Regions from separate parts of the Brevibacterium sp. JSBI002 genome, predicted to be linked through region 2. Evidence: predicted binding sites of a transcription regulator. Region 2 holds the regulator's gene; each other region holds the start of a gene.

Region 1 (9,774 bases), 1.8 Mb from region 2:
CTCGCTACCAGGCCGGCGCTTCGAAGCTGCCGTTCCAGCCCATCGCCTCCTACCGGGGCAGTGACTTGGCGGCGAAGAATCCGCGGATCAGGTCCGTTCCCGATCCCTACGGTGGATCGGACATCTACGTCGTCCCCGCGCTCAATCCCGACCTCACGATCATCCATGCCCAACGCGCGGACATACACGGAAACGTGCAGGCCTGGGGGATGCTCGGAATCCAAACCGAGGCCGCATTCGCCGGTCGCCGACTCATCGTCACCGTCGAGGAGATCGTCGACGAGGCTGTCGTCCGCTCCGATCCGAACCGCACGATCGTTCCCGCGCACGTCGTCGATGCCGTCGTCGCGGTTCCTCGAGGCTCGCATCCCCATTCGGTCCAGGGCTATTACGACCGTGACGATGAGTTCTCGAGACAGTGGACGGCGCTCGCCCGCGACGCGGGTGCGGTTCAGAACTGGATCGAAACGCACATCCGCGGCACGCACGACCACGATGAGTTCCTTGCCGCTCTCGGTTCGGACCATTTTGAGCGGATGGCCATCCACGACGCCTATTCGACACCTGTAAACTACGGAGGCCGAGCATGACGCTGAGCGCTCGCGACATCGCTGAGACCCGATCCCGCGACGAGCTTAGCGAGACCACAAGCAGCGAGGCCGCTGGCGACGTGGTCACGAGCAGCGAACTTCTCACCGTCCATTCGGCGCGGGCGCTGGCCGGACGCACCGTGGTCTTCGCCGGGCACGGCCTGCCCACGCTTGCCGTCTCTCTGGCTCAGAACACCGTCGCACCGGACATTGAGATCGTCTACGAGTCGGGAGTCACCGGAGCCAGGCCGCCGGTGATGCCGCGCAGCATCTCGGATTCGATCCTCGTCCCGGGAGCCGCCTCGGTGATGCCGATGACGCACCTGTTCAACTATGTTCTGCAAGGTCAGCGCATCGACGTCGGATTCCTCGGCGCCGCGCAGGTCGACAAGTACGGGAACCTCAATTCCACCCTCATCGGTGAGAACTGGGAGCACCCCGACAGCCGACTTCCGGGCTCAGGCGGAGCCATCGAGGCCATGGCGGGCGCGGCCGAGATCTTCCTCGTCATGCGCCGACATACCCCGCGTACCTTCGTCGAGTCCTTGGACTTCGTCACCTCCCCGGGGCCGAAGAAGGCCGCCGAGGCTGCGGTCGGGTCCATGCCGGCGGGCGCTGGCGTAACCCATGTGATCACTGACATGGGACTCATGACGCGTTTCGCCCAGGACGAAGAACTCACACTCACGGCCGTTCACCCCGGTGTCGACCCCGCCGACGTGGTGCGCCAGACCGGGTGGAGCCTGGAGATCTCGCCCGACCTGGAGACGACGCCGCCGCCGACTCCGGGTGAGCTGGCTCTGCTGCGAGAGACGCTCGATCCCACCCGCATCTACCTGCGCTGAACCGGAAGCCTCACCCGCCGACCCATATCTACGGGCAGTTGTCGGCGACAGCCGTCCAATGCGGCTCCCCTCCCACTGAGGCCCGCCCACTGAGGCTCACTGCCGAACACGCGAGAATTCGAATCGAAGAAAGTTGAAATCATGTCAATGAAGACAAATGCACAGGTCACCTCCCCTCCTGATCCGAATGTGACTCGTCCTGAACTGCGCCGTGCCGCGTGGTCATCGTGGCTCGGCAGTTCGCTCGAGTACATGGACTTCACCCTCTACACACTCGCTTCAGCCTTGGTCTTCGGGCCGCTCTTCTTCCCCAACGAGACTCCTGCGGTAGCGCTGATCTCCAGTCTCGGCGTCTACGGGTCCGGTTTCGTCGTCCGGCCGATCGGCGGATACGTCTTCGGCCGAGTCGGTGACAAGCACGGACGTCGGATCGTACTCATCGTGACCCTCTCGATGATGGGCATCGCGACCATGGGCATCGGGCTTCTGCCGACTTATGCGCAGATAGGCATCTGGGCGCCTATGCTGCTCGTCGTACTCAGGCTTGTGCAGGGGTTCGGAGCCGGAGCCGAATTGGCCGGAGCTTCGGTGCTCTTGGTCGAATCGTCGCCAGTGCGTCGCCGTGGGCTCTTCGGGGCGATCGTGGCGATGGGGACCAACAGCGGAATCTTCCTGGCCACAGTTATGTGGACGCTGCTCACCCTATTGCCGGACGAGGCTTTCCTCAGCTGGGGCTGGCGCGTGCCTTTCCTGCTCAGCATCGTCACCACGTTCGTGGCTCTGGCGATTCGTACGAAGGTCAGGGAGTCCCCGGTATTCGAGGAAGCCAAGGAACGCCGTGCGGAGGTCGCAGCGCACAAGGTGGAGCAGCCGAGCATCCTCGTCGAGGCGCGCCGGTCGACGAAGTCGTTCCTGCTCGCCTTGGGCATCCGAATGGGCGAGAACTCTGCGGTCTACCTGGTCAAAGGCTTCATGGTCGGATGGGTCGTGACTACGACCGGCCTTGATTCCGCAGTGGTCACGACCGGCATCATGATCGGAACCGTCATCGGCTTCGCGACCGTGCCTTACTTCGGCAAGCTCAGCGACAAGGTGGGCCGTCGGCCGGTGTTCCTGGGATTCACGCTCTTCCAGATCCTCTTCGCGATTCCGGCCATGCTGCTCATCGAGACCGGCAACCCGATTGTCATCGCCGCTGTCTTCGCGGTCTTCGTAGGCGGCCCCCTGCCGAACCTGTACGGAGTTGAGTCGAGCTGGTTGGTCGAACTGTTCGGATCGAAGCACCGGTATACGTTCATGACCACGATCAAGGAAGTCGGTTCGGTCGTCTCCGGCGGTCTGGCACCGGTGGTCGCCGCCTCGCTCGTCGCGGTGATCACCGACACTTGGTGGCCCGTCGCGATCGTTCTCATCCTCTTCGCAGGTTGCGGTCTGCTCGGTGCACTCTTCGCACCCGAAACCCGTGGTCGCGACCTCACGACCGAAGCCGATGCAGTGGACGAACGGCTCCCGCTGCAGTAGATGGGGGCCGGGCCCGTGCGTAGGCGATGGTCGGGTCTGTGAGATGGACGGAGGCTGCGTCTGTGGGGTGGATGGCCCTGTGAGATGGACGGAGGCTGCTCCTGTGGGGTGGACGGCGACCGGCTCACTGCGGTCGGCGATGGCGCTTCCGCCGAATCGGGGTCTGCGGTTACGGTGGGGAGGCGCACGGCCGCCAATGCTGTGGACCTCGCTGCCCGGCTTCGGTACGGTGTGGGCTCTGTGTTCGGACAGACCGGTGCAACCGAGCGGTGCGAGAGCTCAGAACGGTGGCGGATCGACCTCGAGGTCGTGGTTCCAGTTCACCTTCCGGGAGGCGAATCGGTGGCTCCAGGGGTCGTCGGTTCGGTCGCCCTCGGGCCGCCCATGGCCTGGCGAACGTGTGCCGCCCGAGTCAGCGGAGCTATCAGGTGCGGTGTTGGATTCAGAGGAGCCGCGGGGACTGGATCCCTCGGCGGTGCTCGGGCGGGTTTCCTCGGGAGCACTCGGGTCGACGGTGATGTCGTCGATGGCGAGACCCGCGAGACGCGACCATTTGACTGCCTTTGCATACTTGGCGTTCCCAGTCAGCTGCTTCATTGCAGCTGGGTCGGTGCCGGCGGGAAGACTGAGCTGGTGGGCAGACTTCTCCCAATTGAGGCAGCGTTCAAGCCGCAGCCGCCTGTGTTCTGCCTGCTGCTCCCGATACGCCTCCGACAGTCGCCGCTGTCGGGCTTCGCGTTCCTCTCGCTGACGCCGCTCCTCGTCGCGCCGGCGCTTCTCTTCGTCGCGCCGGCGGATCGTCGACTCACCGGGCATGAGTTCGAGCACCCTTGGCGCTGGCGGGACCATCGACCAGGGCAGTTTCCACCGTTTGAGACCCAGTCGTCCCAATGCATCGAATTCGAGCGCTTGGGCCACATTGATCGGCTGGCCGGGCGCCGACACAGTAGTCGTGATCCCGTGCTTGAACTCGTAGTCGAGCTCACCGGATTTCGGCATAGTGACCCGAAGGCGACCGGCGGTCTTCAACGCATGGTGTTTCTTGCACAGAGGATGCAGGTTTCCGAACCGAGTGAGACCGCCCTTGAGCGGATTCAGGTGGAAGAACGGAACGACGTGGTCGATCTCCGACTTCTCGGCCCGACGCGAGCAGCCGGGAACGGTGCACACCGTCCACTGCTCGACCAGGGTCTTCCGAAGATCCCTGGGGACTTGGTAAGTCGTCGCTTTGGCGTCGACAGGAGTGCCGGTGCCGGGGTCGGTGAGGATCCGTTGGATGCTCTTCGAGCGGCCGGCGATAGTGCGGGCCACCTCGGCGGGTACAGGCGAGCCATCGGCAAAGGTGCCGGGCAGGTCCGAATCTTCGGTGAGGGTGAGGAAGGGAACGGTCACCACGGTGGCGGCCTGATGCGACAGCCACCACGAATTGGTGGGCATGCGCAGCTTGACGAAATACTCAACGGGTCCATCAGCGTCCTCGCCGTCGGGAGAGAACGCCGAACCGAATGACTGGTCGGCAGCAGAGCAGGCGTCGGACGACTCCCCGGCGCCGCCTGCTGAACTTCCGTCGGACGACTCCCCGGCGCCGCCTGCTGAACTTCCGTCGGACGACTCCATTGCATCGTCGGCTGAGCCCGAAGCAACATGCTTCGCAAAGTCGGCGACGGCGTCGTCGGAGTTCATATCCGGAATGAGCTCGCCGTCGGCGTCGAGCAGCGATGTGTCTTTGGCTGTTTGGATTCCCGTGATCGGATCGACCGACACGACCTTGACCTTGATCTCCGGGACAGGCCTGATGAACAGATCGTACTCGAGCTGGGAGATGGAGCGGTCATCGCTGATCTCAACGCCCACGGGCAGGTTGAATGCGGACTTGTTCTTGCCATGCACGGCAAGAGCCATGCCTTGGATCCGGTTGTAGCAGGCGAAGATCTCCGCCGAGGGTCCGCTGACGGTCAGGCGGGCCGAGCCGTCCTTGTAGCCGTCGACATCGATGCGACGACGCTTGGTGGCGAGCTCGGTGTTGTCGACCGGCGGAATGAGCAGGGCGATCATTTTGGCCAGATCACGGCGCAGAGTCTCGCAGGTGATGTCGGTGCGCCGGGCTGCCAGGAAGATATCGAGTTTCGGAAGGAAGGCGAAAGCGACGTCGGCACACTGGCGGGCAACCACGTCGACATGGGCTTGGGTGAACTCTCCGGCGCGAACCCGGTTGGCGAAGCGGGGAAGACCATAGAAGATCGTCATCGCGCCGGTCAGCTGACGGTAGGTGCGTGCAGTATTGGTCCCCAGCACCGTCGAGATCTCGACGAGATCCTCCGCGTCGACATAGTCATAGACCCATTTCGAGAAGCATATGCCCTCATCGAGCTCGGGGAACTCGGGCAGCACCTTCGCCTCGGACCGAGTCACCTTACGCAACTGTTCGCGGGCGAAGTCAGCGTCATAGAGCACAACTGTCGCGGAAGGGGAGCCGCGGGTGACGGGAGTGTCGTCAGTGGGCGACGACACGATGTCGGGCGAAGACGCGCCCTTGGGTGAGGGTTCCGACATATCCGCAGCGCCGAAGACGGTGTCTTCGGACTCTTCGGCTCGACGTTCGAAGGTTGCAGCAATCGTCTCGCAGCGGAAAGGCTCGGCCCCCTCTGGCATGGGCAGTTCGAATTCGATGAAAACCTGTTCGAGCACGACCGAAGAGACCGACTCGAGGAGCGAGAAATGCGCACGGTCGGAAGCGACGGCATTCTCGGCGAAGCGAGACATGCTGGATTCGAAGCGGACGGCGAATCGCGGTGACGTCTGTGTTGCGCCCGGCGCTTCGGCCTGACCGGGGGTCGAACGGTTGGTGGTGCCCTTCATTGCGTTTTCACCTGCCTCGGACTTCGTTGTCGGGAGTGGTGCTGATTGGAAAAGCTGTTAACTCTATGGTAAGCGTTCAAGCGGACATTAACAATAGAAAACAAAAAAGATATTCGAATATTTGTCGATGAGAGACCGAAGGGGTTCTGGTTACCCCATCATCTTTGCATCCGGCACTGACATGAGAGTGTTGGATGTCATCCATGCAGGTCAGGCGCGGTTTCTGGATGAGTGCGGTTCCTCGTTGGGGATTGCGGGGAAGGTCTGCCGCGATTTCGGGGGAGAATACGCCTCCTCGGTACTGACCCGTCGCGGCTGAAGAATGAGTCGGCCATCGGGGGCGTGCCTCCTCGGCGACGACAATGACGACGTTCCCGATTGGTCCAAAGGTCTGGAGAACATGCCACCGGAACGGCGGGACAGCCTCGGTGGGGCCGGATTCTCGAGTGAAACGGGTCACAGTATCGGTTATGATGATCGAGTTGTCGGATGCGACCCATGAGGTCGGTACTCGCCTCATGCGAGCCGTATCCGCACTGCGCGCAACCGCGTAGCCCTTCACCTAGGGTCATGTCGCGGGCCGCGTCGACGTCACCGCGCCATCCTTCACTGGTGACCAGTTCTTCGCCCAGACCATCGCCTGCGCTCACGGTCGACCGTGTCCGCGCCGGCCGACGGCCAGACGATCACTGTCGGCTGCACCGATGATCCGATCATCGAACGGAGTGCTCGCTCGACCGAGAACTCACGAGCCCAGCAGGCTCACCAACCGCCGCCGCATCAACCACGAGGATCAACCATGACGACCACCGCTCACAACTCAACCGCCTCCGACCAGGGCTCGAAGGGCCCGATCACCGACGCCGAGATCTTCGAGGCACACGAAGGCGGCAAGCTCTCCGCAGAGCTCACCTCACCGCTACAGACCCAGCGCGACCTCTCGATCGCGTACACCCCCGGCGTGGCCAAGGTCTGCACCGCGATCAAGGACGAACCGCAGCTGGCGCGCACGCACACGTGGACCGGCCGACTCGTCGCGGTCATCTCTGACGGGTCGGCTGTGCTCGGCCTCGGTGACATCGGTCCGGCCGCCTCGCTGCCGGTGATGGAGGGCAAGTGCGCCCTGTTCAAGTCCTTCTCCGGGCTGAATGCGATTCCGATCGTACTCGACACCAATGACACGGACGAGATCGTCGAAACCATCCTCCGCATGGCCCCGACCTTCGGAGCGATCAACCTCGAGGACATCTCCGCTCCGCGCTGCTTCGAGATCGAAGACCGGGTGAAGGAGGCCCTCGACATTCCCGTCATGCACGATGACCAGCACGGCACCGCCGTCGTCGTCCTCGCCGCGCTGACGAATGCTCTGCGCGTGGTGAAGAAGTCCTTCGAATCCGTCCGCGTCGTCGTCTCCGGTGCCGGAGCTGCCGGTGTGGCCGTGGTGAAGATCCTCGCCGACGCTGGTGTCAACGACATCGTCGTCCTCGATTCCAAGGGCGTCGTCGAGTCCGGCCGCTCAGATCTGACCGAGACGAAGCAGTTCCTCGCCGAGTCGACGAACCCGCGCGGAATCGCTGGTGGGATCGGCGAGGCCCTCGACGGTGCCGATGCCTTCATCGGCGTCTCCGGCGGCACCATCGACGAGGCTCACCTGGCCAACATGGCCGACGACGCGATTATCTTCGCCCTGTCGAACCCCAACCCCGAGGTGGCCCCCGACGTCGCCGCCAAGTACGCCACCGTGGTGGCTACCGGGCGCAGCGACTTCCCGAACCAGATCAACAACGTCCTCGCGTTCCCCGGAATCTTCCGCGGCGCGCTCGACGCCGATGCCAACGAGATCACCGACGATATGAAGCTCGTCGCCGCTCGTGCGATCGCCGATCTCGTCGGCGATGACCTCGAGCCCGGTTATATCGTGCCCGGTGCGCTCGATTCGCGTGTCGCTCCGGCCGTCGCCGAGGCGGTCGAGAAGTCAGCGCTCGAGGCCATGGCCAAGCGCTGACGCTTCGTCGGTGAAGCATCACCGACTCGAATTTGTCGCCGAGGCGGCCGAATACGGCTGTGGGGCGGGTGAAGACAGAACTTCACCCGCCCCACAGCCATTGTGTGCGGTCCGAGGGCGGACGCATGTCTCGAAGATCGACGTGCGGTGCGTTGCCGGTCGATCCGCCGGCTCGGATCAGTCGTCGGTGACGGTGATGGTGACGTCGATGTTGCCGCGGGTGGCGTTGGAGTACGGGCACACCTTGTGGGCCTTGTCGGCCAGCGCCTGGGCCTCAGCCTTCTCGAGGTGCGGGAGCGTGACCTCGAGTTCGACGGCGAGCTGGAACCCGCCCTCATTGTCCTTGCCGATGCTCACGCGTGAGCCGACCGTGGAATCGTCGACGTTCGCCTTGGCCTGACCGGCCACGAGGCGCAGCGCTGAGTGATAGCACGCCGCGTAGCCGACGGCGAAGAGCTGTTCGGGATTCGTGCCGTTGCCGCTGCCGCCCATCTCGGTCGGAGTCGCGAGATCGACATCGACCTTTCCGTCGCTCGTGCGTCCGTGGCCGTCGCGGCCTTCGCCTGTGGCCAGTGCCTCTGCTGTGTAGAGAGCCCTCATGATGTTTCCTTCCGTTGTTGGTGCATTGTCGGATCAGTGGTGATCGGTGGGGTCGGTGGTGCGGTACGGGTTCAGTGGCGCACTGTCAATGCAGAGGCGCGGTGCGAGTTCAAAGGTGCGGCAGGGGGGTCGGGGGACTCGACGGGCGCGGGTTCCGCGCGCAGGTTCCTCGTCAGCGCCCGCAGAGTCTCCAGCAGCTCGGGCATCGACGAGGGGTCGAGATTCGTGCGCTCGCCGATCCGGGCCGGTACGCATTCGGCGCGTTCTTTGGCCGCTGCGCCCTCGGCGGTGGCGCGGACGAGAACTCTGCGCGAATCCTCGGCGGAACGATGGCGAGTGACGAAGCTGAGCGATTCGAGTCGTGACAACAGAGGGGAGAGCGTGCCCGAGTCGAGCTGCAGACGCTCGCCGAGGCGCTTGACCGTCACACCCTCGTCGTTGGAGCCCTCTTCCCACAGCACGAGCATCACCAGATACTGCGGATAGGTGATGCCGAGTTCGGCAAGCAGGTCCTTGTACGACGCGGTCATCGCTCGTGACGCCGAATAGAGAGCGAAGCAGAGCTGCCGGTCGAGGTCGAGCGCGGTCATATGAAAATGATTGCACACAATTCAATTGCGCACAACCAATAATCCCGAGAGGCGCAGAGTTCCCAGGAGTCAGCCAGTTCACGGGCGGCGTCAAGCTCCCAGGTGGCTGCGAGTTTCTAAGAAGAGAAGTTTCCAGGGGGCGGCGAGTTCCTATAGGGAGGGGCTCCTTTGGGGGAGGAGTTCCCAAGTGGAGCACCGGGGGTGCCCATACGGATGAGGGGCGGGCGAAGATCTCTCTTCACCCGCCCCTCGGCGGTGTGTGCTGAGCGATGACTGCCGGTTCAGCTCTGCCGGCCCAGCGATGCCGGCTCAGCGTTGCCGGTTCAGCCCTGGTTGCCGCCGCGGCGGTTGCGCCACTGCTCGGCGGCGGCGCGAACGGCCGACTGGGCCGCGGAGCGCGGATCCGAGTGCCCCTGCCCACCGTGCTGACCTTGGCCCTGCCCCGGCTGGACCTGCCCGCCCGCTCCCTGTCCAGAGCCGCCCTGGCCCTGTCCGCCGACATACTGCCCGGACCGATCTGCCGGGGGAGTCGTCGGCTGCGGCGGGACGTTCGTGCCGTCGGCACCGCTGCCGGAGCTGCCCCTGGAATCGCCGCCCGCATCGTCGCGGCCCTGCGGTGCGGGCAGATGCGAGCCTTCGTCGGCGGCATTGGCAGCGAACAGGGCGTTGCGGATCTCCTGGCCCATCTCGCCCAGGCCGCCAGGGTTCGACGGCATGAACAGCACGTTCGACCGGCCCTCCTGCGCGACGTTCTGCATCGTGTC
Region 2 (9,774 bases):
GTCCTCGACCCGGTCGGAGAGTTCTTTGAGCGTCTCGGGGAACTTCGAACGGACGTAGCACTGCACGGTGGCCGATTCGGTGATGATCGACGGCCTCGTTCCGCCGTCGGTGATGACCGCGTGCAGACGGGAGATCGGCGGCAGCTGCTGCCGCATCAGGCCCAGCCCCTGGTAGAAGAGATTCGCCGCGTCGAGGGCGTTGCGCCCCATGAAAGGCTGCGCCGAGGCGTGGGCGGCGACCCCTGAGTATGTGACCTTGAGCAGGCGGCGTCCCTGCCACACCTGGTCGGCGCAGTCGTATCCGTAGCCGTGGACCATGATGGCCGCGTCGATGCTGTCGAAGGCGCCGGCCCGGGCCATGACCTCTTTGCCCGAATGGCCTTCTTCGGCCGGGGTGCCCAGCAGCACGACGGTGCCCGGCACGGCGTCGGGGTCTTTCTCGTACAAGGCATGGAGGGCCAGGAAGGCACCGACTCCGGCGGTGGCGATGATGTTGTGTCCGCACGCATGCCCGATCTCGGGCAGGGCATCGTATTCGGCGAGGATCGCGATCGTGCGACCGTGACCGGAACCCGTCGTCGCCCGCAGCGTCGTCTTCACACCGTAGAGGCCGGTCTCGACGTCGACTCCGTGTTTCTCCAGCACCGAGGCGATCGCAGCGATCGAATCGAACTCTTCGAACGCGGTCTCGGCGAGGTCATGGACGGTGTGGAGCAGGCCCGTGAGGCCGCCTTCCGCGGCGTCGAGGCCCGCGGCGATGCCGGACCGGCTCGTCTCCGGGGCACCGGTGAAGTCGGAGGCCCACTCGGCGGCCTGCTCGGCCCGAGCCCGGGTCTGTCGAGCCATCTCGTCGAGGTAGCTGTCGTCCGGTGCGGTCGAGTGGGCGAGGTCACGGATTTCGCTCATGGGTCATAAGCATAGGTGCCCTGCCGATCTGACACGCCCGGAACGGTCAGGTTTCCGCGTCGGAGCCTCAGACTTCAACGAGGCGAATGGCCAGGGAGTCGATCTTCGCGACGAGGTCCTCGTCACCGGCGACGGTTTCCTGGAACCGGCGCACCTCTCCCGGCGGCACCTCGGACTCGACGCCCAGTGTGATGCCGAGCTCCGGCCCACCGAGGTGGACGCTGTTGCTGCCGGGGCTCACACCGATCCGAGCCAGCCACGGGACGGACTCGGCGATGGCACGCAGACGCTGGGCCACCTCGGCGTCGGCCCAGGACGGGGTCCAGGGCTGGGACTGCACGAACGCGAACATGGCGGGGCGGCGCAACAGGAATGAGGACTCGGCTCCGGGGTCGAGGACGACGAGCTGGGATTCCGCCTCGATGGCCCCGAGGACGAGCCGTTCGGACTCGATCGGGACGGGTCTGGCATCGGAATGCCACGCCGTCAGCGGTGGGATTCCGGAGAATCCGGGGGTGCACTCGCGGCCGTCCTCGGCTTGGAGGCGGACCATCGCCATCTCCGAGGAGTTGTCGGCCATGAGCCCGTTCTCTCCGACCTCCTGGTCGAGAACCATCGGCACGATCGGGGCATAGAGCCTGGCCCCGGACAGAGCCGTGACGACCTGCTGGTGTGCGGCCGGATCCAGGGGTGTCTGAGCGACCTGGTTCATGGCCTCCAGCAGGGCCGCATCCGCCAGCCCGGTATCACCGGAGAACGGGTTGGGTTTGAGATCCCGGCCCTCCCACGCCTGTCCGGCGGAATCCGTCGGGGCGTGGGCCTCGCCTGCCTGGTCGGCAGGCGCGGCGGACCGTGGCTCGTCCGGCCCATGCGGCTGGTCCGGATCGTGCGAGTGCGTGCTCACAGACTCACCGTCCTGCGACGTCGAGGGCTTCTTCCAGAGTGAACTTGCCGGCGTAGAGTGCCTTGCCCACGATCGCCGAGTCGACGCCGAAGGGCACGAGCTCACGGAGGGCTCGCAGGTCGTCGAGGCTCGAGACTCCGCCGGAGGCGACGATCGGAGAGTCGGTCTTCTGCGCGAGATCCTTGAGCAGGTCGACATTGGGTCCCTGCAGGGTGCCGTCCTTGCGCACATCGGTGACGACGTAGCGGGAGCAGCCGGCGGCTTCGAGGGTGGCGAGAACTTCATAGAGGTCGCCGCCGTCCTTCGTCCAGCCGCGGGCGGCCAGGGTGGTTCCGCGCACGTCGAGGCCGATGGCGACCTGATCGCCGAAGCGCGAGATCATCTCGGCCGTCCACTCGGGGTTTTCCAGGGCGGCGGTGCCGATGTTGACGCGCTCGGCTCCGGTGTCGAGTGCGCGTTCGAGGCTTTCGGTGTCACGGATGCCACCGGAGAGTTCGACCTTGATCCCCACGGCCTTGACAACCTGGTTGAGCAGATCCGAGTTCGATCCGCGTCCGAAGGCGGCATCGAGGTCGACGAGGTGGATCCATTCGGCACCACGGCTCTCGAAGTCCTGAGCGGCGTCGATGGGTGAACCGTAGTCGGTTTCAGTTCCGGCTTCGCCCTGGACGAGGCGGACGGCCTTGCCGTCGGCGACGTCGACGGCGGGGAGGAGGACCAGCTTGTTCGAACTGTCTGTCATTGTGACCTTTCTGCCAGGGTGCCACGGGGTTTGAGGCAACCATAGTCGGTGTGCTCGGTCAGGAGCTGAGTGAGTCTGTGGGGTTGGCGCCTGAGCTGTCGGTGCTGCCCGAACCGCTGCCCGGGCTGCTGTCGGCGGCGAACGAGGCCAGCCAGTTGCGCAGGAGCCTGGCGCCCGCCTCGGCGGATTTCTCGGGATGGAACTGTGCTGCCCAGGTGGTTCCGTCTTCGACAGCGGCGATGAAGTCATTGCCGTGGCGGGCGGTCGTGACCGTCGCGTTCGCCGGCGGCTCGGTCGCGGCGTAGGAGTGGACGAAGTAGAAGCGTTCGTCTCCGATTCTGGCGAACATGGCCGAGTCTGCGGGAGCGTTGACCTTCGACCATCCCATATGCGGGATGACCGGCGCTTCGAGGCCGGTGACGGCTCCGGGCCACAGACCGATGCCCTCGGTCTTGACTCCGTGTTCGACGCCGCGGGCGAAGAACACTTGGAGGCCGACGCAGATGCCGAGCAGCGGTCGCCCCTGTTCGTGGCGTGCCCGGATGAGGTCGACTCCCCCGACGTTCTCCAGTCCGGCCATCACGGCCGAAAACGCGCCGACGCCGGGGACCAGCAGTCCGTCGGAGTCGTTGATGACATCGTGATCGGCCGTAAGCGTGACCTCGGCACCGGCCGCGGCGACCGCACGGACGGCGGAGCGCACGTTTCCGGCACCGTAGTCGAGGACGGCGACAGTCGTCATCGCTTCGCCCCCTTGCTCAGCACCGACCAGATCCTCCACAGGGAGAACCCGAGGACGACGGCACCGAGTGCGGCGACGACCCAGGCGATGGTGTTCCCACCCAGGGCCAGGGCGATGCCGAAGGCCACGACGAGTCCGGCGAGGACGGCGGCGATGATCCACAGCAGTGCCGTGCGTGCCATGGAGGCCCGACCCGGGCTCATCGTGGCCGCACTGGCCTGCAGCTTCGTCATCGACGAGGTCGGAATATTGCCTTCGACGTCCTCTGCGGCAACGGTTTCGAGCAGCAGACCTTCGAGCACATCGGGCAGGTTCTTCAGCGCCAGCCCGGCCGGCACATCGGACTCCCGGGCGCCGTGGCGGAAATGGCCGGCGTCGATCTGCTCTTCGCTGCGCACGAGGAGGAGGACCTCATGTTTGCCCGCGAGCTTCGAGATCGCTGCGGCCGCCTCGTTGCCGGCTTTGACATCCGTGTCGGCGAGCACGATTCCGCTGAACTCGCCGATCGGCACGATGGTGCCGGAGATGTTCGACAGCACGCAGGCGGCGGCCAGCTGTTGGGCGACCCCGAACGGGGTCACGATGACGGTCGTGCTCACAGGACTCCCTTGGTGCTGGGAACGGAATCGCTGCGCGGATCGGTTTCGACGGCCTCGCGCAGCGCGCGGGCGAAGGCCTTGAACTCGGCTTCGACGATGTGGTGCGGGTCGCGACCGCGCACCAGGTCGAGGTGGACGGTCAGGCCGCCGTTGAAGGCGATCGATTCCAGCGAGTGGGAGGTCATCGAACCGGTGAAGTGGCCGCCGATGAGGTGGTACTGCTGGCCTTCGGGCTCGCCTTCGTGGACGAAGTAAGGGCGCCCGGAGACGTCGACGACGCACTGGGCCAGGGCCTCGTCCAGCGGCACGGCGGCGAAGCCGTAGCGGCGGATGCCGACCTTGTCGCCGAGAGCCTCACGCAGGGTCTGACCGAGCACGATCGAGGTGTCTTCGACGGTGTGGTGGACGTCGATGTGGGTATCGCCGGTGGCGGTGATGTCGAGGTCGATCATCGAGTGCTTCGACAGGGCGGTGAGCATATGGTCGAAGAACGGCACGGAAGTCGAGATGTTCGAGGTGCCGGTGCCGTCAAGGTTGACGGACACGGACACCGTGGACTCGGACGTGGTGCGCGAGTTCTGGGCCTGCCTCATGAAGTGCCTTTCGTCGGGGCGGCTGATGACGGGGTCGGAGACTGCGGACGGTCCGCGAGGACGTCCGGTGCTTCGGCGAGGATATCGTCGATGGCGGTCAGGAACGCTTCGGTCTCTGCCTCGGTGCCGGCGTTGACGCGGGCGTGGCCGGTGATGCCGATATCGCGGATGAGGACTCCGCGGTCGAGCAGCTTCTGCCACAGATCAGCCGGTGAGGCGATGTTGCCGAAGAGGACGAAGTTCGAATCGCTGTCGTGGACGGTGAAGCCCGCCTCGGCGAGGTGGCTGGAAATCCGGTTGCGCGAGTCGATGAGACGGTCGACATTGCCCAGCAGCAGCTCGGCATGTTCGAGTGCCGTGCAGGCCAGCACCTGAGTGACCTCGGACAGGTGATAAGGCAGGCGGACGAGACGGAGGACGTCGATGAGCTCGGGTGCGGCGATGGCGTAGCCCAAGCGCAGGCCGGCACAGGCGAAGGCCTTGCTCATGGTGCGGGAGACGACGAGGCGGGGTCGCCCCTCAAGCAGAGTCATCGCCGAGGACTTGGCGGGGCGGGAGAACTCCGCATACGCCTCGTCGACGATGACTATCCCTGCGCAGTTGTCATAGGCGGCTTCGATGACGTCGAGACCGATCGATGTTCCGGTCGGATTGTTCGGGGTGCACAGGAAGACGATGTCCGGATCCGCCCGAGCCACCTCGGCGGCGACCGTTTCTGCATCGAGGGTGAAGTCGTCATTGCGTTCGACGTGCTGCCATTCGGCACCCGTGCCCGTGGTGATGAGCGGGTGCATCGAGTACGAGGGGGTGAAGCCTAAGACAGTGCGGCCCGGACCACCGAAGGCCTGGACGATATGACTGAGCACTTCGTTCGAGCCGTTGGCGGCCCAGATCATGGAGGGATCGAGGTCGACGGAGTCACCGGCGCGTTCGTTCACACCGTCCAGATAGGTGACGAGGTGTTCGCGCAGTGCGGTGAATTCGCGATCGGGATATCGGTTGAGTCCGGCGAAGTGATCGTCGACGGCTGCGCGCATGCTCTCGACGACGACGTCCGGAAGCGGATATGCGTTCTCGTTGACGTTGAGCTGGACCGGCACATTGAGGTGCGGAGCCCCGTACGGCTTGAGGCCGACGAGGTCTGAACGCACTGGCAGAGAGTCGATGTTTCCCACGGCGATCATTCTACCGAGAGGCCCCCGCCGCCCGGGCGGCGGGTCGGGCATCGAGATACACCGGTCGGCTCACCCGATCAAACGGGTCAGCGCGCTGCCGTTCGGGCCGGCGCCCTACCGGTCGAGCAGGGTTCGACCTCAGCGGACGGGGACGTCGAGGGTCTGGCCGGGGTGAACAGTCGGGGTGTCCAGGTGGTTGATCTCGACGATATCGGCAACGACATCGCGGGTGTCGCGTTCGATGCCGAGATTCGAAGCCACGGTCCACAGCGATTCGCCCTCACCGACGACGACCGCCTCGGCGTCGATGCCGATGCTCTCCGTCTCCGATTCGGCAACAGCAGCTGCCGAGAACGACTGGGTGGCGAGGAGGACCGCCCCGCCGATGACGACGAGAGCGACGAGCAGGGTCCGGAGAAGGCGCACAGCCTGGCGTCCACGAGGGGTCAGGTGCAGCTCGGTGTTCTGTGCAGACATCGCATTACCTCTTTCATTCGTACGATTCCACCAGTAATCGGTAGAACGTCTGTTCTATTCAACATGCCAATCGAACAAATGTCCAGTCCAACTCGAACATCTATGCGACAATGAGTGGGAACCAGCGTTGTTGATTGATCTGTCAGAACCATCTCAGTCGGCACTGACACGAGAATTTCCGAAGCGGAGATCACGGCGTTCAGCGGCAGGGAATAGAACGAAGGGGAACGAGCAATGGTTCAGAACAAACGGGGCAGAGGCAGGCCTCGCAACGAAGATGTTGCCAGCGAGATCGCTGCCGCTCGCACCGATGACGACGTAGTCCAGATCCCTGAGGGGTCATCCGGGGAGGGCGACTTCCGCCTCACTCCCCGTCAGCGTCTCGTGCTCGAAACCATCGAACGCGCGGTCGTGACCAACGGCTACCCGCCGAGCATGCGCGAGATCGGCAAGGCCGCCGGACTGGCCTCCCTCTCCAGCGTCGCCCACCAGCTCTCCCAGCTCGAACGCCTCGGATATGTCCGCCGCGACCCGAAGCGCCCGCGTGCCATCGAAGTGGTCAATCCGTTCGAAGAGGAAGAGGCCGAGCGCGCGAAGTACGAGGAGCTGGCCAACAACACCGTGCAGGTGCCGGTCGTCGGACGCATCGCCGCCGGCGGCCCGATCCTTGCCGAGCAGGAGGTCGATGATGTCTTCTCCCTGCCGACCCAGGTCGTCGGCTCCGGAGAGATGTTCCTGCTCAAGGTCGTCGGCGATTCGATGATCGAAGCCGCCATCTGCCACGACGACTGGGTGGTCGTACGCAAGCAGCACACAGCTGACAACGGTCAGATCGTCGCCGCCCTCCTCGACGGCGAGGCCACGGTGAAGACGCTCAAGCGCAAGGCCGGTCAACAGTGGCTGATGCCGCAGAACGAGAACTACGAACCCATCGACGGCACCTACGCGCAGATCATGGGCCTCGTCGTCGCCGTCATCCGCCGCCTCTGATCTTCCGTCGGCTCTCCGCAGTCTGAACACAAAGGCCCGCGACCGATACGGTCGCGGGCCTTTGTGTCATCCTTCGTCGGTTTCGGACAGCCTCGTCAGACTCTTGCGGACGAGACCGGAATTCGTCGTCGGCCACATCCTCGGCATCGAATTGACGAGGAACCCGGCATACCGGGCCGAACGCAGCCGCGAGTCGAGCACGGCCACCACTCCCCTGTCCTTGGTCGACCGGATGAGGCGTCCGGCGCCCTGAGCCAGACGCAGGGCAGCATGCGTGGCCGACACCGCCATGAATCCGTTGACTCCCCGCTGGTCGGCATCGCGTGCTCGCGCCTGCATGAGCGGGTCGTCGGGGCGTGGGAACGGCAGACGGTCGATGATGACCAGGCGGTTCGTCCGTCCCGGCACATCGACTCCCTGCCACAGTGACATGGTCCCAAACAGGCATGACTGATCATCGGCGGTGAATTGGGAGACCAGCGCCGGCAGGCCGTCGTCGCCTTGGAGCAGGATCGGGAAATCGAACTTCTCCCGCAGATGTTCGGCCGCCGCATTGGCCGCCGCCCGGGAGGAGAACAGGCCCAGTGCCCCGCCGTTCGAGGATTCGACGAGTTCCTCGAGTTCGGTCAGCGCCTCCTCGCTCAGTCCGCTGCGTCCGGGTTTGGGCAGGTGAGAAGCGACATAGAGGATTCCCTGTTTGCCGTAGTCGAAGGGAGATCCGACATCGAGGCTGTCCCATTTCGGCGCGTCGGGTCCGAAAAGTCCCAAGGAGGCTGCCACCGCGTCGAAGTTGCCGCCCAGGGACAGAGTCGCCGAGGTGGCCACGACCGTGGATTCTTCGAAGATGCCGTTGCGCATGGTCCCGGCCACGCTCAAGGGCGCGACGACGAGATTCGTCGTCTCCTTCTCCCGGAAGGTCGAGCGCGACAGCCAGATGACGTCGTTCTTGCCCGGATCGCAGAAGCGTTCGGCGAGTTCGAAGATCTCCTGGCAGCGCGCCTTGGCCATCTGCCGGCCGGCATCGGCGTCCTCGGTCTTGCCGCCGATGTCGTTGATGATCTGGCGGGCGGAGTCGCGGATCTGTGCCAGGGCCAGTCCGAGCGCCTCGCTCATATGCAGGATGAGCCCCTCGGGTACCGAGGTCTGCGCACGTTCGAGGGCCGCCGCGGCGGAGTCGAGCAGAGACACGACGCCGTCCTGGACGGTGGTGTGTTTGCGTACGGAGCTTGTCGCGGCCGAGAGCATGCTCGTATTGATCTGCCCGGACAGGGCGCTGGTCACCCGGTCCTTGAGCTCATGGGCCTCGTCGATGATGATGACATCGTGCTCGGGCAGCACGTTCGATTCCCCGAAGGCGTCGATGGCCAGCAGAGCATGGTTGGTGACGACGATGTCCGCCTCGGCGGCCTTGTTCCGGGCGATTTCGGCGAAGCATTCGGTGAACAGCGGACAGTTCGAACCGAGGCAGTCGAAGGCGTTGACGGACACCTGCGACCAGGCACGATCACTGACGCCGGGCAGGAGGTCGTCCCGGTCGCCGGTGTCGGTGGTCTTCTCCCAGGTGCGGATCCGCTGGATCTCCTCCCCCAGGCCGGAGCGTTCTGTGGGTTTGCGTCCCGCCTCAGCGTCGGCACCGAGGTCGAAGAGCATGCCCTCGCCCTCATCCGGGTATCCTCCGGCGAGCTTGTGCTTGCACACATAGTTCCGGCGCCCCTTGAGCAGTGCCGCCCGGGGCAGCGGATCGAGGTCCTTCTTCACAGCCTTGAACAGCCGGGGCAGGTCGCGGTGGATGATCTGCGTCTGCAGAGCCAGGGTCGCCGTGGACACGACGACCTTCCCGCCGGTGCGGGTGACGTACTCGGCCGCCGGCACGAGGTAGGCCAGCGATTTGCCGGTGCCGGTTCCCGCCTGCACGAGCAGATGGATTCCCTTGTCCAGCGACGAGGCGACCGCCTGCGCCATCTCCTGCTGACCCTCTCGTGGCGATCCGCCGATGGCGCCGACAGCGGATTCGAGGAGGTTCTCGACTGCCTTCACTCGTCGATGACCAGGTCCGGACGTTGGAATTCGCGCAGTTCGTCGACGAGCTCGGTCGGCACCTTGGCCTGCAGGCTGGTGCCCTCCGTGCCGTGCGATTCGTGTTCGACAGTGCCGAGGGCGTAGATCTTCGACACGAGGTCACCGCGTTCATAGGGAATGAGCACGGTCATGTCGATGTCGGGGACGGGGAGACGGTTCTCGATGGCCTCGATGAGGTCGTCGATCCCTTCCTTCGAGACGGCGGAGACGAACTGGGCGTCGGGGTACTCCGCGCGCAGCCCGGTGATCACGGCCTCCTCGGCGATATCGGATTTGTTGAACACGAGGAGTTCGGGGATGTCCCCGGTCTCGACATCTTTGAGGACGTCGCGCACGGCCTGGATCTGTCCGTGCGGATCCGGATGGGAGGCATCGACGACGTGGAGGAGCAGATCCGAACCGGCGGCTTCCTCCAGGGTCGAGCGGAAGGCCTCGACGAGCTGGTGGGGCAGGTTGCGGACGAACCCGACGGTGTCGGTGTAGGTGAACACGAGGCCGTCGGCGGTCTTGGCCTGCCGGACGGTCGGGTCGAGGGTGGCGAACAGGGCGTTCTGCACCATCACCTCG
Region 3 (9,774 bases), 1.1 Mb from region 2:
CGCGGTCATCGCCATCATCATCGCCGTCCCGGTCGGCATTCTGGCCGCGCGCAGCAACAGAGCCTCGGCGGTCATCAAACCGATCCTCGACTTCATGCAGACGATGCCGGCATTCGTCTACCTCATCCCGGCGGTCACCTTCTTCGGCATCGGCGTCGTTCCCGGCCTGGTGGCAACGGTGATCTTCGCTCTGCCCCCGGGCGTGCGGTTCACTGAGCTCGGCATCCGCGGGGTCGACTCGGAGACGGTCGAAGCCGGACAGTCCTTCGGTGCGACTCCCGGCCAGATCCTCCGCGGAGTCCAGCTGCCCTTGGCCACGCCGACGATCATGGCCGGCATCAACCAGGTCATCATGCTCGCACTGGCGATGGCCGTCATCGCCGGCATGGTCGGCGCCGACGGACTCGGAAAGAACGTCGTCGAAGCGATCGCCACCCAGAACCTGCCGCTCGGTGTCGAAGCCGGACTCGGCGTGGTGATCATCGCGGTCTACCTCGATCGCGTCACCGCCGCTCTGGGCAACGCGAAGGACTACCCACACTCGCTCGTCGCGGGGATGCGTCGTCGCGGCGCGAAGAAGAAGACGGCTGCGACAGCGGCCTGAGTCTATGAACCACACAGTCTTAAATAGTCGATCACTAGAGAAAAGGAACACACAATGAAGAGAAGATTCCTCACCCCGATCGTCGCTGCAGTCGCAGCCCTCGGCCTTGCCCTGACCGGTTGCTCGCAGGAAGCGTCGAAGGGCGGTGACGAAGGCGGCGACAAGGGCGACATCAAACTCGGCTACGTCACCGGCTGGACCGACGGTCAGAGCATTTCGCTCCTGCTCGAAGACCAGCTGGGCAAGATGGGCTACAACGTCGAAACCGAGACCTTCAACGACGCCGCAGTCCTCTACGCCGGTGTCGCCAACGGCGATATCGACATGTACCCGTCCTCGTGGCCCGAGGTCACGCACAAGCAGTACATCGACGAATACGGTGACGACCTCGAAGACCTCGGCGCGTACTACGACAACGCCGTCCTCACGATCGCCGTCCCGAAGTACATGAAGGACATCAACTCGATCGAGGACCTCAAGGGCAAGGGCAAGGACTTCGGCGGAGAGATCATCGGAATCGAGCCCGGTGCCGGTCTGACCAAGGCCACCAAGGAGATGATTCCGGAATACGGTCTCGACGGCGAATACGAACTCGTCACCTCGTCGACTGCTGCCATGCTCACCGAGCTCGGCAATGCGACCGAAGCGGAGAAGGACATCGTCGTCACCCTGTGGCGTCCGTTCTGGGCCAACAACGAGTACCCGGTCAAGGACCTCGAGGACCCGAAGGGTGCGATGGGTGATCCCGAGAAGCTCCACTTCACAGCCACCAAGGGCTTCGGTGAAGAGTTCTCCGATGCCGCCGACTACATCGGCAAGATCAAGCTCGATGACAAGCAGTACGGAGACCTCGAGGACCTGGTCGTCAACAAGCACAAGGATGATGGCAAGAAGGCCATCGCCGAGTGGCTGAAGGCCAACCCCGATGCCTACGAAGGTGAACTGCCCGACGAGGAGTGATTCTGTCGCCGCGGCAGCAGCCGCACTGAGGACGACATCGTCGCCTCAGCTGCGGGCTTCCCCACTGCCCGGCGTGCGGTCATGAAATGCTGTGCCCTCCCGACTCGGACGAGTCGGGAGGGCACAGCTGTATGAGTAGACTCGGCTGAGAATCGCCGTTGACACCGTGCTCGGTGCGCGGGCCCGAACGGAGGACATCCCATGGCAACCGATTCGGCAACCGTCGACACCTTCGTCGGACCCCTCACTGTGACAAGCGACGGCCGGTCGATCGTGCGGCTCGAATGGCACAGATCCGCCGATGCGAGCGACGCCGCCGATCCGATCCCCGCCGAGGCGGCCGCCGCCTCGGATCCGATCCTCGCTGAGGCGGTCGCCCAGGTGCGTGCGTACTTCGACGGCCGCCTCGGCGATTTCGACCTGCCCGTGGACTTCGGTCAGGTCTCGGACGTCGCGAGGACCGTTTTGACGACCTTGGCCGAAGAAGTCCCGCGGGGACCACAGTCACCTACGGACAGCTCGCCGAGGCGAGCGGAACCGGGATCCCGGCCCGTGCCGTCGGCGGGATCATGGGACTCAATCCGATCCCGATCATCGTCCCCTGCCATCGTGTTGTCGCAGGTAGCGGACTCGGCGGGTATTCGGGCGGGCTGCCCGGGCACGAGCTCGAGACCAAGCGGCGCCTCCTCGAGTTCGAAGACGCCCTGCCCCAGCCGCTGTTCTGACATTCTGCAGGCCGCGCCGGCATTCCGCAGTTCGCGCGTGCATTCTGCCGGTCGCGCCGGCCTGCAATCGTGCGGATTCGGGACACAGTCCGCTCGGATACGTTCGTTGAACCGGTGGAAGTTGAGTGAATACTGTGATTACATAGCCATACCAGATTTTGTGATCACAAAAGATCCTGCGTTCACAAGTTCCTGCTCGGACGACAGAGGCTGCCAGTGTCGGCAGCACCTCCTCGTTCGGGCAGCCACTACGAAGAGGAAACTGATGAAGTCACACACAATCACCACCGTCGTCGCCGCCTGCGCGGCCCTGGGCCTCGCCCTGACCGGGTGTTCCCAGGAAGCCGGCAAGGACTCGGGCTCGGACGGCGAAAAGGGCACGATCAAGATCGGCTACATCTCTACGTGATCCGACAGCCGCAGCACCGCGTTCCTGCTCGAGGACCAGCTCGAGAAGCTCGGTTACGAGCCAGAGCTGGAGACGATCTCCGAGGCCGCGATCCTCTATGCGGGAGTGGCGAACGGCGACATCGACATCTACCCCTCCGCCTGGCCGGAGAAGACCCACAAGCAGTACATGGATGAGTACGGCGACAAGATCGAGGACATCAGCACCTACTACGACAAGGCGCAGAACACGATCGTCGTGCCCGACCATGTCGACATCGATTCGATGGATGAGCTCAAGGACAATGCCGACGAGTTCGACGGCAAGATCGTCGGCAACGAGCCCGGGGCCGGTCTCACCAAGGTGACGAAGGATTCGATGATGCCTGCCTACGACCTCGAGAAGGACTTCGAACTCGTCACCTCCTCGACCCCGGCCATGCTCGCAGAGCTGGGCAATGCCATCGATGCGCAGGACGACATCGTGGTCACCCTGTGGCGTCCGTTCTGGGCGAACAACGCCTATGACGTCAAGGAGCTCAAGGATCCGAAGAATGCCATGGGCGATCCGGAGAAGATGCACTTCCTCGGCACCGAGGGCTTCAGCGACGAGTTCCCTGAGGCGTCGGAGCTCATCAAGGGGATCAAGCTCGACGACAAGACGTACGGAGAGCTCGAGGACCTCATCGTCAACGAATACGAAGAGGGCCAGGAAGGCGACGCCGTCGACCAGTGGGTCAAGGACCATCCGAAGGCCTTCGACTCCGAGATCACCGACTGAGCCGCTGCGCTCATCGGGCAGAACCGAGTCCCGACGCACCGCAGTGAGCACGGACATTGCGCGGCCGCCGTTCCCGCTTCTGCGGGTCCGGCGGCCGCTCGTTTCAGTGAGGACGCAGCCATGCCTGCGGCGGCCGCGCCGCTTTCTCAGCCGTCGAACAGTTCCTGCCCGACGTACCCGTCCTCGGTCGCTCCGGGCGGGATCGCCCAGACGGTCGACCCGATCGGGGTCGTCCATTCGTTGAGCAGGTCCACCTCGGCGAGGCGGCGCTGGATCGGCAGGAACTGCCGTTCGATATCGGCCTGGAAGGATGCGAACAGGAGCCCCGAATCCCCGCCCGCGCCGGTCTCGTAGTTGAACGTGCGCCGGTGGATCTGCACCTCCGGGCCCAGTCCGTCGCGGGCCCGGGCGATATGCGCGACCTGTGAGATCTTCGTCAGTCCGCGCTGATCGACGGCGGTGAAGTCCGGAACGTCGAACTCGCCCTCACCCGACAGCGGTGCCCCGGAGCCCATGGTCCGCCCGACCGCGAACTCCCGTGCGGGTCGATCGGCCTGATCCCAGGTGTCGAGGTTCATCGCGATATCGCGCAGCACCAACGTCGTTCCCCCACGCATCCACACCGGCAGATGCGCACCGAGATCGGCCGGCGGCTCCCCGCGAGCGGAGAACACCGGGTTCGCGGTCTCGGTGCCCCGCCCCCAGATGATCCGCGCGAAGTCCTCGGATCCGGGTCCCGGATTCGCCGTGCCGTCGAGCTGACCGAAGAGATTCCTCTGGGTCTTCCCCTCCCCCGAACTGCCGTAGGCACGTCGGAAACCGTCGCGCTGCCAGGCCATCTCAGCGAACGATCGGGAGTCCTTGAACAGCATGCGCCTGGCATGCGCCAAGGTCAGCGGATCGTCGCCGCAGATCTGCAGGAGCAGGTCGCCCTTGCAGCGGTCCTGATCGAGGCGATCGATCGAGAACGATTCCAGAGGTTTCAGCCAATCCGGGACGTGCTTCTTTCCGGCAAGGGCAACCATCTCGGCTCCGAATCCGAAGGTCACAGTCAGCCTGGCAGGGTCGACGGCGAGCTCGGATTCGGAATCGGCCAACGGCGCCCGCCCCTGAGTCAGTGCGGCCGCATCCGCGGTGAGCAGCCGCAGCCAGCGCACCGCCTCGGCGGCCTTGATCCCGGGCTTGAGCGTGAACGCGATGAAGTGCGCATAGGCCTGCGGCGGGGTTTCGACCCCGGATTGATGAGTGCCGTAGAACGGCTCGGTCTGCGGCCCGTTCGCGCCATCCAGATCTCGCCGAGGCGGCCCACCGTCGCCGCCGCTCCCACCCGGAGACCCGGGACCGCGGCCGAGCGCAAATCCGGCCGTGGCACCGACGACACCTGCACCGCCGGCCGCAGCCGCCGAGGTCAGGAGACCTCGGCGGCTGAAGCCGGTGCGACCGGGCTCAGTGGTCACCGTGGTCTCCGTGGTCGGAGTCCTCGTGCTCTTCGCTGTCGGCGCCGATGTGTTTACCCTCGTCGCCGTGCTCACCGTGGTCTCCGTGGTCGTCGCTGGAGCCTTCGGCCTCACCGGGCGCGTAGTCTTCCTGGGCTCCGGAGTACTCCTTGGCCACGGCCGTGACCTCGACGGTCTCGTCGTCGGCGGTGACGAGGTCGAGCTTGATCTGCTCGCCCGGCTTGATCGCCTTCTTCAGCCCCATGATCATGATGTGATCGCCTCCGGGCTCGAAGCGGAGGCTCTCCCGGCCGGGATGGTGAAGCCGCCCTTCTTCTCCTGCATGGACATTCCGCCCGAGCCGTCGCCTTCGGTTTCGTGGAGTTGGACCATCTCCGCGTCCGCGTATTTCGCCTCGACGAGGTTGATGTCGGCGTCGGTGTTGTTCTTCAGCTCCCCGAAGACTCCGGTCATTCCGTCGTCGGCGGCTTTGACCCAAGCGCCGTCGAAGCTGAGCGCTTCGGCGTCGACCGCGCTTTTCGAGGATTCCGCCGAGGTGGAGCTGCCGCCGTCGGTCTGTGTCGAACCGGCGGCCTTGCTGTCGTCTTGGCCGCAGCCTGCCAGGCCGATGGCGACGGCGATGGGCAGGGCAAGGGCCAGGGTGATGTTCTTTTGCATGATGTCTGCACTTTCGTCATTCAGGTGCAATCGAGCACATGTCGGCGCGCGCCGCGGTCGCCTGTTGGCGCAGGCAGTCCCGCGTCTTCCCCGTCGTCAGACGACGAAGATCTTCGGTCGCAGAGTCTCTGCTGCCCGAATCTGCGGGCGCTGAGCCGCATCGCGTTCGTCCGCCTGTGTGCAGGGAACGCGGCTGACCGGCAGCGCTTTCGTGAGCCTTTGCGCCGGTCACGGTTGCCTGCGCGCAGCTCGTGCGAGTGCGCAGGACACGTGCTGGCTAGGGTGCGGGGCACGTGTCGTCTGTGCGCAGCGGTGTGCGCCGACGTGTTCGACTGTCACTGAGGGGCGGCCCGCCGCTGTCTGGGCGGTCGCCCGAAGATGGATGGTCACCCGGGAAACCAGGTGTGGGTCGGCGCTGCAAACGCCGATTGGGATGTCAGCCGAACGGGGGCGGGCCGCGGCGGTAGTTCGGGCCGACCACCGCCGATGTGACCGGCTGCGGCACCCGGAACGAAGCGCAGAGCTTGCGGAACGGTTCGTCGGCCAGGACTCCGGCCGCCTCGGCGAGGGCTCGCAGTGCGCCGATCACCGGCCCCAGGGCCAGCTGCAGAATGCTGAGGACGATGTCCTCACCGCGTTTGAGGATCACGGCGGTGACGAGGACGGCGACGGCGTGGGCGATGATCATCCCCGCCGAGGTGGCCCCGTGGCTCGCATGTTCGAGCGCGGATGCGGCAGGACCGAGGTCAAGGGAGCCGGAGGCTGGGACGATGTGTCCGGCATGGGTGTGGAGGGCCGCCTCGGCGGAAGTGGATCCGGCACCTGCAGCTCCGGCCTGACCGCTTCCGGATTGAACGGTTCCCGCGTGGGCCCCCGCATGGGCGAAGGTGTGTGCGGACCAGCCCATCGTCAGGTGCATGAGCACCTGTCCGAGGCCGAGCAGGCCCGCCAGAGTCAGGTAGCCCAGGCGCCTGCCGGCGACGATCATCGCCGACCAGAGGACGAGAACGAAGACGACCACAGTGCCCGGAATCGAGACGCCGCCACCGGCACCGAGGTGCATGAGCAGAGCCAGGAGAGTCGTGAAGAGGGCAGCGAAGAGCGCACGTACGGATTTCGTCCATCCGGTCATGGGCCCTCCTCTCAGCTCGCTCCCACATTCTACTCAATGTAGAACAATTTCGGGAAGGCGGCAGAGCCTACATCCGCAGCCAGGTATCGGCGGTCTTCTTGACCATGGCACCGGCATCAGCGGCAGCATCGCCCCAGACGACGAGGTTGCCATCGGGGTCAGTGGTGGAGTCGGAGAGGACGACAACGTCGAAGTTGCACACAAGACCCGCCATCGCCGAGGCGTAGACGGCTCCGGGGGTGCCCGCCGAGGAGACGTCGGCGTCAGCATCGCCTCCCGCCTGGGCGGCGGGGTCAGCGGTGACTTGGCCTGCTCCGGCCCCGGGCACGCCCGTGGTGGCGTCGACGCCGGGCACGCCCGTGGTGGCGTCGGCGCCGGCGATGATGATCCGGTCGACTGAGAGGTCATGCAGACCTGCGGCCAGATCGTCGACGCCTTCGAACACATCCGGGCTCTCGGACCGGAGCACAAGATCCTCTTCATCAGGGACGAAGATGCTCAGCTCCCCGTCGGGAGTGTCGGCGAGGTCAGCCTTCGTCGACGCGAAGATGAGCACACCACCCACGGCGCGGGTGCGGGTGACGATATCGCCGAGGGTCTCCATGGCGTCATCGCTGGGGTAGCTGGCGTCGTCGGTGTCAATGAGGAGCAGGGCATCCATACTCCAATCGTGCCACGACCGACCGACACATTCGAAGCCGGTTCGCCTCGGCCGCAGCCGACAACACCCTTGACCTGCATGGACTCAACGAGGCTTGTCAGCTTCCTCGAACTATGGCGAACACCGTATTTGTGTTCGAAACTTTTTTAGATCACCTATGGACTTTCACACATTATGAGCGTACAATGGATTCCAACAACAACGATGTTGGTGAACGGAATTCATCCCCATGACCCTCACTCCCGAACGCAGCTCCGATCATGCCGATCGGAACGCCGACCACTCCCCGCAGACCAGCGGTCACCCGCTGCTGGCCGACGAGGAGTGGGCAGATCTCAGCCGCTTCGCGCCCGAAGTCACCTCGTCGATCACTCAGCTGATGAGCCTCAAAGACGAGCTGCGCTCGTTCGATCGCCCCATGGGACCGGATCAGGCCATCATGCTCGCCGATGGGGTCGAGGCGATCACACGCATCAACGATGCATTGTCGACGCTCGCACTCTCCGTCTGCGAACGCGTCGGAACACCCAGCGATTTCGGCGCCAAGTCGACGAAGTCGCTCATCGAGAACCGATTCAACCTCACCGGCGCGGAGGCGAATCGCCGCACCGATATGGCCAAGAACCTCGGCGGACGCGTCGACATGGCCGGACAGGCTCTGCCGCCTCTCTACCCTGTCGTCGCAGAGGCCCTCCATGCCGGCACGATCTCCGCCGCCCAGGCGTCTGTCATCGAAGACTGCATGCGCAAACTGCCCACGTGGGTCAGTCAGACGGTCCGCACCGACGTCGAGACGCGCTTGGTCGACAACGCGCCCAAGGTCCGTCTCAAGGATCTGCGCGAGATCTTCGGCAAGCTCATGGGCTATATCGACCCGGACGGCGCAGAGCCGAACGACTCGGCCGACCGCTCTGCGTACAACATGTCCATGCGTGCCAAGACCAACGGCGACTGGGAGCTGCGTGGACTGCTCGACCCCGTCACCGGCGGCACTCTCAACGGACTGCTGACCTCACGAATCCAGTCTGCGGGAGAAGACGACAAGGCCGGTGCCGACAATACCGGTGCCGACTCGGCGACCGGCGCCTCTGGGATCGCGGCCGCGGGCAATCCCGCCACCGTCACCGCTGCTTCTGAGGGAACGAGCTCGCCGCTTCCTGACACGGAGCTGCTTGAGATCGTCGATGCTGTGCTCTCCGGTGACCGATATGACGCGAAGCGAGTTCCGGAACCCGATCTCGACGCAGCTCGCACGAGCGGAAATTCGGCGCCCGTCCCCGGCGTCGGTGTTCGGGAGGACGGCGGTTTCGTCGACGTCAGCGCTGAACAGCCCTCGGCGCGCGAATGGATCTACGAGCGATTCGCCGGCCTCGTCACGACGATCGACAAGCAGCGGACGGCTGCGGGAGCGCCTTATGCTCTCGTCATCAACGCCACCGCCGAAGATCTGGCCAAAGGAACAGGACACGGCACCACGGGCGCCGACAATCCCATTCCCATCAAGGAACTGATGAGAAACGGCCTCAACGGCTCGCTGTTCTTCCACCTCATGAGCGACAGGGCCAAGACGATGCAGGTGGCCACAGAGCAGCGCTTCGCCAATCGCAAACAGTTGGCAGTGATCACCGCCCGTGACCGAGGTTGCACCTTCCCCGGCTGTGACGCCCCTCCCGGTTGGTGCGATGCCAACCATGTGTTTCCATGGTCGCTCGGCGGCAAGACGGAGATCAACAATCTCGCGCTGCTCTGCAGCTATCATCACCACCTGCTCGACCGCACCGACTGGGACACGGTGATGCTCTTCGACGGGCGACCAGCCTACATTCCGCCCGCCGCAAAGGACCCGGCTCGTAAGCCGGTCCTCCACGCCCGGTTCATCGCGGACGACATCGTCGACTCCCTGTTCGACAAATAGCCGCCCCAACTTTCAGGGGACAGCTGTGCCCACTTTCCAAGTTCAGCCGGACTCAATTCGGTTCTGCCATGTTCGGCTGGGTTCAGTCCCCCAACGAAGAGGCCCGGATGCTCACGTCCTCATCGAGCAGCAGGAGGTCAGCCGACATTCCGGGAGCCAACAGGCTGCCGCCACCGGCGGCACCGGCGGCACCACCCGCCGCATGCAGAGAATCGCCCGACTCCGGCACTCCGCCCACGGCACGCAATGGAACGAGGCTCGCGGACTGCACAGCGTCGAACGGGCTGAGTCCCACCTCGGCGACTGCCCGCTTCACAGCCTCGTCCATCGTCAACGTGGACCCCGCGATGGCGCCCTGAGTGCCATCCGCGGTAACCAGGCGCGCTACCGAATCCTTGACCTCGACCGGGAGCGAACCAAGGTGATAGCTCCCATCATGCAGGCCGGTCGCCGCCATGGCGTCAGTGATGAGAGCAAGGCGCCCGGGCGCGAGTT

Evidence for each region. Region 2 encodes LexA, which represses DNA repair genes until DNA is damaged. Its sites were predicted from a motif close to TCGAACANNTGTTCGA; they were not measured.
Region 1: LJ362_RS02430 (HNH endonuclease signature motif containing protein) is a predicted target of LexA. The motif match lies at 5,917-5,932, and genes of this name have one in related genera.
Region 3: LJ362_RS15760 (HNH endonuclease signature motif containing protein) is a predicted target of LexA. The motif match lies at 7,488-7,503, and genes of this name have one in related genera.

Annotation. Positions count from the first base shown of each region.
Region 1 is NZ_CP110341.1:564,733-574,506, forward strand. Features, by position in the region: gene LJ362_RS02415 (CoA transferase subunit A) at 1-590, shown strand, start outside; gene LJ362_RS02420 (CoA-transferase subunit beta) at 587-1,435, shown strand; gene LJ362_RS02425 (MFS transporter) at 1,577-2,956, shown strand; gene LJ362_RS02430 (HNH endonuclease signature motif containing protein) at 3,236-5,815, opposite strand; gene LJ362_RS02435 (NADP-dependent malic enzyme) at 6,615-7,820, shown strand; gene LJ362_RS02440 (organic hydroperoxide resistance protein) at 7,998-8,420, opposite strand; gene LJ362_RS02445 (MarR family winged helix-turn-helix transcriptional regulator) at 8,492-9,010, opposite strand; gene LJ362_RS02450 (SPFH domain-containing protein) at 9,334-9,774, opposite strand, start outside.
Region 2 is NZ_CP110341.1:2,367,588-2,377,361, forward strand. Features, by position in the region: gene LJ362_RS10745 (amidohydrolase) at 1-906, opposite strand, end outside; gene LJ362_RS10750 (SseB family protein) at 974-1,810, opposite strand; gene priA (bifunctional 1-(5-phosphoribosyl)-5-((5-phosphoribosylamino)methylideneamino)imidazole-4-carboxamide isomerase/phosphoribosylanthranilate isomerase PriA) at 1,815-2,552, opposite strand; gene hisH (imidazole glycerol phosphate synthase subunit HisH) at 2,611-3,294, opposite strand; gene LJ362_RS10765 (hypothetical protein) at 3,291-3,893, opposite strand; gene hisB (imidazoleglycerol-phosphate dehydratase HisB) at 3,890-4,486, opposite strand; gene LJ362_RS10775 (histidinol-phosphate transaminase) at 4,483-5,661, opposite strand; gene LJ362_RS10780 (LysM peptidoglycan-binding domain-containing protein) at 5,800-6,138, opposite strand; gene lexA (transcriptional repressor LexA) at 6,373-7,128, shown strand; gene LJ362_RS10790 (ATP-dependent DNA helicase) at 7,195-9,165, opposite strand; gene hflX (GTPase HflX) at 9,162-9,774, opposite strand, start outside.
Region 3 is NZ_CP110341.1:3,476,112-3,485,885, forward strand. Features, by position in the region: gene LJ362_RS15710 (ABC transporter permease) at 1-604, shown strand, start outside; gene LJ362_RS15715 (glycine betaine ABC transporter substrate-binding protein) at 659-1,564, shown strand; partial or broken gene LJ362_RS15720 (hypothetical protein) at 1,766-1,939, shown strand; gene LJ362_RS15725 (methylated-DNA--[protein]-cysteine S-methyltransferase) at 2,107-2,289, shown strand; gene LJ362_RS17010 (hypothetical protein) at 2,555-2,698, shown strand; partial or broken gene LJ362_RS15730 (glycine betaine ABC transporter substrate-binding protein) at 2,717-3,457, shown strand; gene LJ362_RS15735 (Dyp-type peroxidase) at 3,604-4,914, opposite strand; partial or broken gene LJ362_RS17140 (copper chaperone PCu(A)C) at 4,904-5,571, opposite strand; gene LJ362_RS15750 (hypothetical protein) at 6,008-6,703, opposite strand; gene LJ362_RS15755 (hypothetical protein) at 6,771-7,364, opposite strand; gene LJ362_RS15760 (HNH endonuclease signature motif containing protein) at 7,594-9,279, shown strand; gene LJ362_RS15765 (N-acetylglucosamine-6-phosphate deacetylase) at 9,362-9,774, opposite strand, start outside.